One region of the Lysinibacillus sp. NPDC093197 genome, then DNA from elsewhere that is predicted to be linked to it. Evidence: riboswitches for the same ligand, from Rfam matches in the RefSeq annotation. Region 1 holds a riboswitch; each other region holds the start of a gene.
The links. A riboswitch is a leader RNA that binds a small molecule or an ion and turns the genes downstream of it on or off. The one in region 1 is predicted to bind thiamine pyrophosphate.
Positions count from the first base shown of each region.

Region 1 (3,285 bases):
AACAACAATAAACTTAACAATACAATCGCAAATATCGCCACAAATACACGATCCGTCCGAAACGATGATTGGGCAAGTGTCATATAAACACCAATCCCCTTTTTCGCACCAAGCCATTCCGCGATGACAGCCCCCATTACACTATATGTCGCTGCAATTTTTATACCAGAAAATATAGACGGATAGGCAAATGGCCATTCTAACTTCCAAAATGTTTGACCTTTTGTAGCACCTATCATTGCAAAATAATGCTTAAGCTCAGATGACGTTTGACGAAATCCATCCATTGCCGCAATAACGATAGGAAAAAAGCAAACGAGACAAATAATAATCAGCTTCGGTAACAGCCCAAAACCAAACCAAATAATTAATAAAGGTGCAAGGACAAGCACAGGCACATTTTGTGACACAATTAAAATCGGATACACAAATGCCCGTACCGTCGCTGAACGGTGTAATAATATCGCAACACTCAAGCCGAAAAATATACCAATAGCAAAGCCAAGTACCGCTAGCTGTATAGTAGCGAACACATGGGGCATGAACGTCTTATAAGAGTGAACACCCTCAGTAACGATGGCACTCGGCGCTGGTAATAGCCAATGTGGGATGTCAGCCAAACGGATAACGACTTCCCAAATAACTAACAGGAAGGCGATAAAAATAATCGACCTTCCTTTCGTTACTACTTGTTTCATCCTCGATACTTCTCCGTCAACGTCCCCATTGTAATGCCAGTTGGTTGATATAAAATTTTCACTTGCGTAATAACATTAATAGCACCCAATTCAATCATTTTTTTATTCATCTCTTCTATAATTTGGAGTAAGGTAGACAGTTCACCTTCCATTGTCGTTTCTAGTGGTTGCACTTCATAGCGCACACCTGAAGCATCAATGATCGCAATCGCCGCATCAACGAATGGAATCACATCCTCGTATTTTTCTGTTTTAGGTATAATTTGTACACTAATTAATGAATTAGCCATTTATTTTGCCCCTTTCTTTGGTAAGAAATCATTTGTAAAAGCTTGATCTGCATGAAATTCGCCTTCTAATACGTTGTTCTTTGTCATCCAGTCCGCATAGTTTTCCCAAACTGCTAATTTTTGTTCGCCCCATTGCGCCGCATCATCTTGATACTTGTTTGCTAACCATTCCTGACTTTTATGCACAAGTGCTTTATCTAAATCAGGTACCGCTTCAAGCAATATATCCGCTGCTTCACTAGGATGCTCAATAGCATACTCATAACCTTTTGTAGTAGCTGCAACAAATGCCTTTACCACATCAGGATTATCCTTAATCATCTTTTCATTCGTTGCAAGTACAGGTGTATAATAATCAAGTTGCTCACTATAGTCTGTTAAATACTGCATATTTAATTTTTCTCCACGAAGCTCCGCCTCAATACCTGTCCAAGCATAATAGATCCAAGCAAAATCTATATCCTTCTGCATCATTGTGAAAAAGTCTAAGTCTCCTGCATTCACGATATCTAATTTCTTTATATCAGCATTTTCTTTTTGCATTAGAGATTGTAAAACAGCTTGTTCTATTGGGCTTCCCCAACCACCATACGTTTTGTCTTCGTAATCTTTTGGTGACGTAATGCCTTTTGAAGCATCTGATGCAAAGCCAGATGTATTATGCTGAATAATTGCTGCAATCGATACAAGAGGCACGTCTTGAACACGTGCTTGCGTTATACCTTCCTGGTAGCTAACGCCAAACTGAGCTTTGCCTGATGCAACAAGTTGATCTGCCCCCGCATCACCAGGTAATAAAATGTCTACGTCTAAACCTTGCTCCTCAAAGTAGCCAAGCTTTTTCGCAACATAAAGTCCTGTATGATTCGTATTAGGTGTCCAGTCCAGTACAACGGATACCTTTTTCAATGTGCTTGTTTCCTCTTTGTCCTCTTTTTCGCTACAACCAACTAATGTTAATAATGCAGCAACAAGAACGAAAAACCACTTTTTCATGCTGTGTCCTCCAAGTCTAGTAGTTTGAAAGTGTTCACGATTGAATGTTTTCACCAGAAAAGGTATTCTCAGGCCATTTGCATCGCTTCTAATAGATTACTCCTAGTTTTAGGAGGAATAATGAATCCTAAACAAAAAAACGCCTAGGAGTTATCCCAGACGTTTGCAAACGGTATCAAAAAATAGTATACGAATATTTTTGAATAGATGTTCCCTACGCTGGTACGAGCCAAATCAGGTTCAAAGGGTCAGCATCTAAACGGACGCAATCTCAGCTGGCAACTTCCAGCCCCCCTACATTCTTAACTTATGAACTTTTCGTTGATTATTATACCCATATCTATCGTAAAATGACAAGCTAGTATTTTCGTAATTGATAAAAATGAGCTTCTATTGGACTATACAAGTATTCTGCAACATGACTTTTGCAAATAGAATATGCATGGAATTTGGAACATCAAAAATTCTCCAATACGAAACAGTTAATCTTTTGCAAAACCAACAAGTTAAAAAAGAGTTATTCTCCATACAACACGATATAACTTCCATCGCCCTTTGAAAAGATAGTTGCTATGTGTCATTTAGTTATAATTGAAATTAAACTAATTATAGAAAACATTTTTTCTTCGTGATTTTTGAGAGTTTGTGCTTTATTCAAAGTGTCAGGAGTGAGTTGATGAAAAAGCTTTTAAAAATTACCGTAGTATTTCTTGTTTTACTCGGAGCAGCTGGCTATGCTGTATGGCATTTAGGGACAAATATCGCTTCCGAAAAAATAATTGAAAAAGTGAAATCTAATTTAGATGACGAAAATTTAGAAGAAGTTAAATCTTATATCGAGAACGATTCGAAGGTTCAAGAAATTGTAAGCGAGGCAGCAACTACAAATCCGGATACTCTTCCCTTCCAAACTAAGGAAGAAGCGACACGTGTGTTAATTAAAAAAGTGGGCGTTAATCGTTTACTTGAAATTCAGGAACAAGCGCAAAACGGTTCAATTAGTAAGGATGAAGTATTATCCGAAATTGAAGGTAAACTGTCTGAAGATGAAATTTCTGCTTTAAAATATGTTTTATATAAGGAATTGAATAAATAAAACTAGCCATTTGAAAATTTCAATTAAAGATACAGAGACAAAGATTCATATAAAAATTTTCAATACAGCTAAGCACCACATTCGTGTTAGTGGATATATTAAAACAGGCTCGAGTCCTATTAAGTGAAATCGAGTCCTTTTTTCTATTATTTTTCTATTGTTGCTAGTTAAACTTAAGCGCACGATTGTTATATAATTTAAGCAT
Region 1 is NZ_JBIVOH010000001.1:159,112-162,396, reverse strand. It holds gene ACIP9G_RS00800 (ABC transporter permease) at 1-698, opposite strand, end outside; gene ACIP9G_RS00795 (thiamine-binding protein) at 695-988, opposite strand; gene ACIP9G_RS00790 (ABC transporter substrate-binding protein) at 989-1,984, opposite strand; TPP riboswitch at 2,179-2,290, opposite strand; gene ACIP9G_RS00785 (hypothetical protein) at 2,661-3,080, shown strand.

Region 2 (3,285 bases), on a different contig from region 1:
AGTTACGAATATCTTGAGAAATTCTCATACTGCAAAACTTAGGACCACACATCGAGCAAAAATGTGCCGTTTTTGCTCCTTCTGCTGGTAAAGTCTCATCGTGATATTCTACAGCTCGCTCTGGATCTAACGATAAATTAAATTGATCGCGCCAACGAAACTCAAAGCGAGCCTTTGAAAGAGCGTCATCTCGCTGCTGTGCACCAGGATGACCTTTAGCTAAATCCGCTGCATGTGCCGCAATTTTATATGTGATAACACCTACACGAACATCTTCTCGATTTGGTAACCCTAAGTGCTCCTTCGGTGTTACATAGCACAGCATCGCTGTTCCAAACCAGCCAATCATTGCAGCGCCAATTGCTGATGTAATGTGATCATAGCCAGGAGCAATATCCGTCGTTAGAGGACCCAATGTATAAAATGGCGCTTCTTTACAAACTTCTAATTGCTTGTCCATATTTTCCTTAATAAGATGCATTGGCACGTGCCCAGGTCCCTCTACCATCACTTGTACATCGTGCTTCCAAGCAATTTGCGTTAACTCCCCTAGCGTTTCAAGCTCTGCGAACTGCGCCTCGTCATTGGCATCTGCAATTGAGCCAGGTCGTAATCCATCCCCTAACGAAAAGGCAACATCATACGTTTTCATAATTTCGCAAATTTCTTCAAAATGAGTATATAAGAAATTTTCTTGATGATGGAATAGACACCACTGTGCCATAATTGAACCTCCACGCGAAACAATACCCGTTACACGATTAGCTGTAAGCGGTACATAGCGCAGCAATACACCTGCGTGAATCGTGAAGTAATCAACCCCTTGTTCAGCTTGCTCGATTAGCGTGTCACGATACACCTCCCACGTTAAATCCTCAGCAACGCCATTTACCTTTTCAAGCGCCTGATAAATTGGCACTGTTCCAACAGGCACAGCAGCATTACGAATAATCCATTCGCGAGTTGTATGAATGTGCTTCCCAGTAGATAAATCCATAATATTATCAGCACCCCATCGTGTTGCCCATGTCATTTTTTCAACTTCCTCAGCGATGGATGAAGTAACAGCTGAATTTCCAATATTGGCGTTAATTTTCACGTGGAAGTTACGGCCGATAATCATCGGTTCCGCCTCAGGATGATTTATATTAGATGGCATTATAGCACGCCCTGCCGCAATTTCTGCACGTACAAATTCTGGTTTTAAATTTTCGCGAATCGCTACAAATTCCATTTCTGGCGTAATAATTCCTTGTCTTGCATAATGAAGCTGTGTCACATTACAGCCTTTTTTCGCACGTAAAGGTTTGCGAGAAAGCTTTGGAAAAACATTTTCCTTTATGCGCGGGTCATCCGCGTTGCGGAATCCATTATCCTCGGGCTTAATGGTACGTCCCTCGTATTCCTCTACATCGCTCCGTTCTTTAATCCACGCACGACGCAAAGCTGGTAAACCTTTTGTAATATCGACTTTGTAAGTTGGATCTGTATAAGGGCCACTCGTATCATAAACTCGTATAGGTGCGTTATTCTCTTCACCAAAGCTACCCGTTGTGGGGCTTAGCTTAATTTCACGCATTGGCACTAATATATCTGGACGTGATCCTTCTACATATACTTTTTTACTTCCGTCAAAGCTTGTCATAATGTTCATGTTTTTTTCGCTAACTGTTGTCATTTACTATTCCGCTCCCTTTTACGTAAATTATTAAAAGGACCGAATCTAGCCCACTCCAACAAGTAGCATTACAAATAAAAAGCCGAATCCAAAAAAATATTGGATCCGGCTGTACATGTAAGGTTACATTTATCGCAAAGTTCAAGGAGTGCGAAGTTCATTAACTTTCCCACGCTGGTATGAGCCAGATCAGGTCCAAAGGGTCAAGAAACCTCAATGCGTTTCCCTCTCAGCCCGACTCATCGGACTCCCCTAGTTAAGCTATTCAGTTTGATGCTAGTGTAACAGATATTCCTAATAGATGGAAGCCATTAAGTAAATAGTATTTCTGCCATATAAATTACGATTGTTACTGTAATACAGCTAACAATTGTTGAAAAAAGCACCGTTTGTGCAGCGGTTTCTGACCCTAAATCATATTCTAGAGCTAGACTCGAGCTATTACGTGAAGTTGGGAATGCACTCGCAATAAAGAGCGATTGGGCCACAACGCCATCTAAGCCGAGGACAAAAATGATAAGCAATGCAACAGCTGGACCTACTACAAGTCGTGTAAAACAGCTGACAAACACAGTTCTATTGAACATTGATTTAATTTCAAGCTGAGATAGTTGCGCACCGAGCGTAATAAGAGCAACTGCGATAAACCCATCAGCAACGTGGTCAATTGGAATACGGATAAATTGGGGAATGCCAATATTAAAGAAATTCATTGCCACACCGATAATGAGCGCATGAATAATCGGCATTTTCAGGAAGTCCTTCACAATGGCCATACCTGATTTAGTTGAAGAAATTAAATTATATAATCCATATGTATAGGTCGTTACATTTTGAAAAATAACGAGAATAACTTGAATGGCCACCCCAATTGGTTGTGTCACAAAAATCATTTGTGCCACCGGAATGCCATAGTTACCAGAGTTAATGAGTACAACACTATTTTTAAATACCGCTGCCTCTGTTTTCTTTAAACCTAGCCCCTTCGCTATAAAATGACTAAGCACCATTTGACTCCCAATAAAGAGCACAATAAATAATGCCACTTCACCGAGCACCGATAGTTCCACGCTCGTTTCATATAAATTTACAAATACGGCTGCTGGCATAAAACAATATGTAATAAGCTGGGATAGCGCTTTTAAATTAAATTGAAATTTCCTCTGTAAAAACGCACCAAGTACAAGCAACACTAAAATAGGCGCAACAATTTTAAAGAAAATCATACCGAGATACATCATGGAGGCGCCCCCCTTTCATCTTTCTATAGTAAAACTGTTCCCAAACTGGGTCAATGCCCTCTCCGCTCTACCGTTTACATAAAAAGAGACTGTCCTTGGAAAAGGACAGTCTCAACATGTCTACAAAAGCATCAAGAAGTTTTACCGGCGGTTTCTCAAAGGTTATCGACGGTTTCAGAGGGTGTATCGGCGATTCCCCCACGTTTATCGGCGATTTCCGAGGGTTTACTGGCGATTTCCTCGGGATATTCACTTTGCTTTGTAGAAAATTCAATAGCTTAATTATGCAAGTTTAAATCGATTCACGACTTCTTGTAGCTCTTTAGAGATTTGGTTCATATTGTTAATTGATTCTGCAACCTTTTG
Region 2 is NZ_JBIVOH010000011.1:13,428-16,712, forward strand. It holds gene thiC (phosphomethylpyrimidine synthase ThiC) at 1-1,678, opposite strand, end outside; TPP riboswitch at 1,828-1,942, opposite strand; gene ACIP9G_RS21000 (AEC family transporter) at 1,990-2,919, opposite strand; gene ACIP9G_RS21005 (methyl-accepting chemotaxis protein) at 3,202-3,285, opposite strand, start outside.
Region 2: another riboswitch for thiamine pyrophosphate. It lies ahead of thiC (phosphomethylpyrimidine synthase ThiC); the one in region 1 lies ahead of ACIP9G_RS00790 (ABC transporter substrate-binding protein).

Region 3 (3,285 bases), on a different contig from region 1:
ACGCGCGCTTCCATGCCAACCATTGTCCCAACAAGTAATGTATTTTCCGTTTGCCCGTAACCATCTCGAACCTGTATATCAAACGTTTCTGAGAACACTTTTACTACTTCACTATTCAGTGGTTCACCCGCTGATACAGCTTGGCGAATCTCGCTTAAATTATAGTCCTGTAAATTATTGAGTGCTGCCATAAAACGATACTCTGTCGGTGTACAACATAATACATTTACTTTAAATTTTTCAAGCAATGACAAATAAGTTGACGCATCAAATTTGCCTTTATAAACAAATGCCGTAGCACCACTTCCTAAAGTTGCTAGGAATGGACTCCAAATCCATTTTTGCCAACCGGGCGCCGCAGTAGCCCATACTATATCATTTTCTTGAACACCTAACCAATTCGGTGCCGTTGTCCGTAAATGAGCGTAACCCCAGCTATGTGTATGAACAGCCGCCTTAGGATTGCCAGTTGTTCCACTTGTATAGGCTAAAAAAGCATTGTCAGTACTTTTTGTCGGTGTAGGATTCGTATAGTCTGTAGGATGCTCCTCCATTTTTTCAAGCAACGGTTGCCATGGTGTATGAGCATGACCAATAACATATTGCAAAATACCCTTTAAGTTTTTCACTTCGTCAAATTGCTCAATATATGGCTCGTAGGCAATTATTCCTTTTGCATTTGCATGTGTAATTCGGTATTCAATATCCTTTGTACGCAACATTTCCGAACTAGGGATAATCGTTAAGCCCGCTTTTAATGCCGCTATGTAGACGATATATGCCTCGACAGATCTTGGAACCATAACTAAAAGCACATCGCCTTTTGTTAGTCCCTGCGAAGTAAATACATGGGCCGCCTGATTTGCTTTTTCAAGTAAAGTTGCATATGTAATATGTTGAATTTCTTCATGATTATTATAAACAATTAATGCATTTTTAGTTGGGTCCTGAGCATATTTCTCAATCTCCTCAACAATGTTATACCATTCTGGTGCGATTAAATCCTGTCTTTTCATAATAACTGCCTCCTTATTGCTAGGTTTATTATAAAACTCATTTTTTATTATTTTCAATGGATGAACCTTATTTTAAGAAAGTCATGACAATTATCATGGTTTATTATATGGCATCAGTCACTGCTTTCCAGATAATGATAAAATGCTATTGAATACTGTGGATAGGTATGTTACATTTTGGACAACTAAAAACTTCATGATTGCGGGGGGACTCATAACGAGTTGAGAAGGTAAAACCTGACCCTTTGAACCTGTTAGTTAATACTGACGTAGGGAGCAACACACATCTTATTATTGATGATAAGCTCTTTTTACGTGTATATTTCGCACGAAAAAAAGAGCTTTTTTGCATGCTTACGTCCGTCCAAAAAAAGGAGGACTACGATGATTTTTCAAACTATTCGTAAAAAACGACCACTCATTCATTGTATTACAAATTATGTTGTGGCAAATTTTCAAGCAAACGGCTTATTAGCAATTGGTGCTTCGCCTGTAATGGCAGATGAATCTCTGGAAGTTGAGGAGATGGTATCGATTGCATCAGCCTTATTGATTAATATTGGCACGCTTACTACCCGTACAAAAGAATCGATGTTACTTGCTGGAAAAAAGGCAAATGCGCTAGGTGTACCGATTATTTTGGACCCAGTTGGTGTTGGAGCAACAAATTTACGTAAACAAGCGATACAGCAATTATTAGAAGCCGTTCATTTTGCTGTTATTCGTTGTAATATCGGTGAGCTTGCCGCTATTGCTGATGTTCATTGGCAACAAAAAGGAGTAGATAGTGGTAGCGGTTCAATTTCTGTTAAAGATAAAGCAAAAGAAATTTCTAAAAAATATAATTGTATTGTTATTGTAACTGGTGAAAAAGATTTTATAACTGACGGAGAGCACTCCCAATGGATTATTGGTGGACATGCTCGAATGACAGAAGTTACAGGAACTGGTTGTTTGTTAAGTGCCATTTGCTGTGCAGCTTATATTGCAGGTAATGAGCCATTTTCTCAGTTGTGCAATACATTAACGTGCTATAAAAAAGTTGCTGAACATGCCGCTTCATCCGCGCCATATAACGGTGATTTTGCAGTTTCGGTCTTAAATGAATTACACCGTTTATCCAAGGACGGTGAAAAATAATGCATATTGTAACAACAATAGCCGGCTCAGATAGCGGTGGTGGAGCTGGTATCCAAGCTGATTTAAAAACATTTCAGGAATTAGACGTATTCGGGACATCCGTTATAACTGCTTTAACAGCACAAAACACATTAGGAGTGAACGGTGTACTTCCAATTGAACATGCTTTTGTAAATAAACAACTTCATTCACTACTGGATGATTTTTCAATTAGTGCAATAAAAACAGGAATGCTTTTTTCTTCAGATATTATTCATACAATTGCACGAGCTCTGTCTAATTTAAATATTCCGCTTATCGTTGATCCTGTAATGATTGCAAAAGGAGGAGAAAACTTATTACAACAAGAAGCAGTTGAGGCATTAAAAAAAGATTTATTACCTCTTGCTACAATCGTAACGCCTAATATTCCAGAAGCAGAGACACTTACTGCTAGAAAAATAAACAATTTATCAGACATTCAGCAAGCTGCTCAATCATTATTAAAATTAGGTGTTCAATGTGTCATTATCAAAGGCGGACATTTACATGACGATCATTTTGCAACAGATTATGTATTTTTTGAAGATGGCGAATCATTTTCAATGCAATCTACTCGAATTGCAACGAAAAACACGCATGGAACGGGATGTACATTTTCTGCTGCATTAACCGCTTTTATTGGTCAAAAAAAACCTTTAAAACAAGCAATTATTGAAGCGAAAAAATTTATTCAATTAGCTATTAGCCATGATTTATCGATTGGAAATGGCAATGGACCAACAAATCATTTTGCTTACAAAAAATTTCATGATACTTGCGAGGTGACCATACATGAAAAGGAGTGACTTACAGCTTTATTTTATAATGGGCACAGCGAATGTGAAAAATAGACAACCTTTAGAAATACTTGAGGCAGCATTGCAAGCAGGTATTACGATGTTTCAATTTCGTGAAAAAGGACAACATGCATTGACGAATGAGCACTACGAGCATTTTGCACGTCAATGCCAAAATCTATGCAGGAAATATAACGTTCCCTTTATCGTCAATGATGATATCGACCTTGCCCTTAAGCTTAATGCAGATGGTATTCACATAGGTCAAGATGATTATCCCGTCTCACTAGTACGACAAAAAATTGGACAAA
Region 3 is NZ_JBIVOH010000006.1:119,370-122,654, forward strand. It holds gene mbcS (acyl-CoA synthetase MbcS) at 1-1,016, opposite strand, end outside; TPP riboswitch at 1,211-1,309, shown strand; gene thiM (hydroxyethylthiazole kinase) at 1,401-2,156, shown strand; gene thiD (bifunctional hydroxymethylpyrimidine kinase/phosphomethylpyrimidine kinase) at 2,156-2,983, shown strand; gene thiE (thiamine phosphate synthase) at 2,970-3,285, shown strand, end outside.
Region 3: another riboswitch for thiamine pyrophosphate. It lies ahead of thiM (hydroxyethylthiazole kinase); the one in region 1 lies ahead of ACIP9G_RS00790 (ABC transporter substrate-binding protein).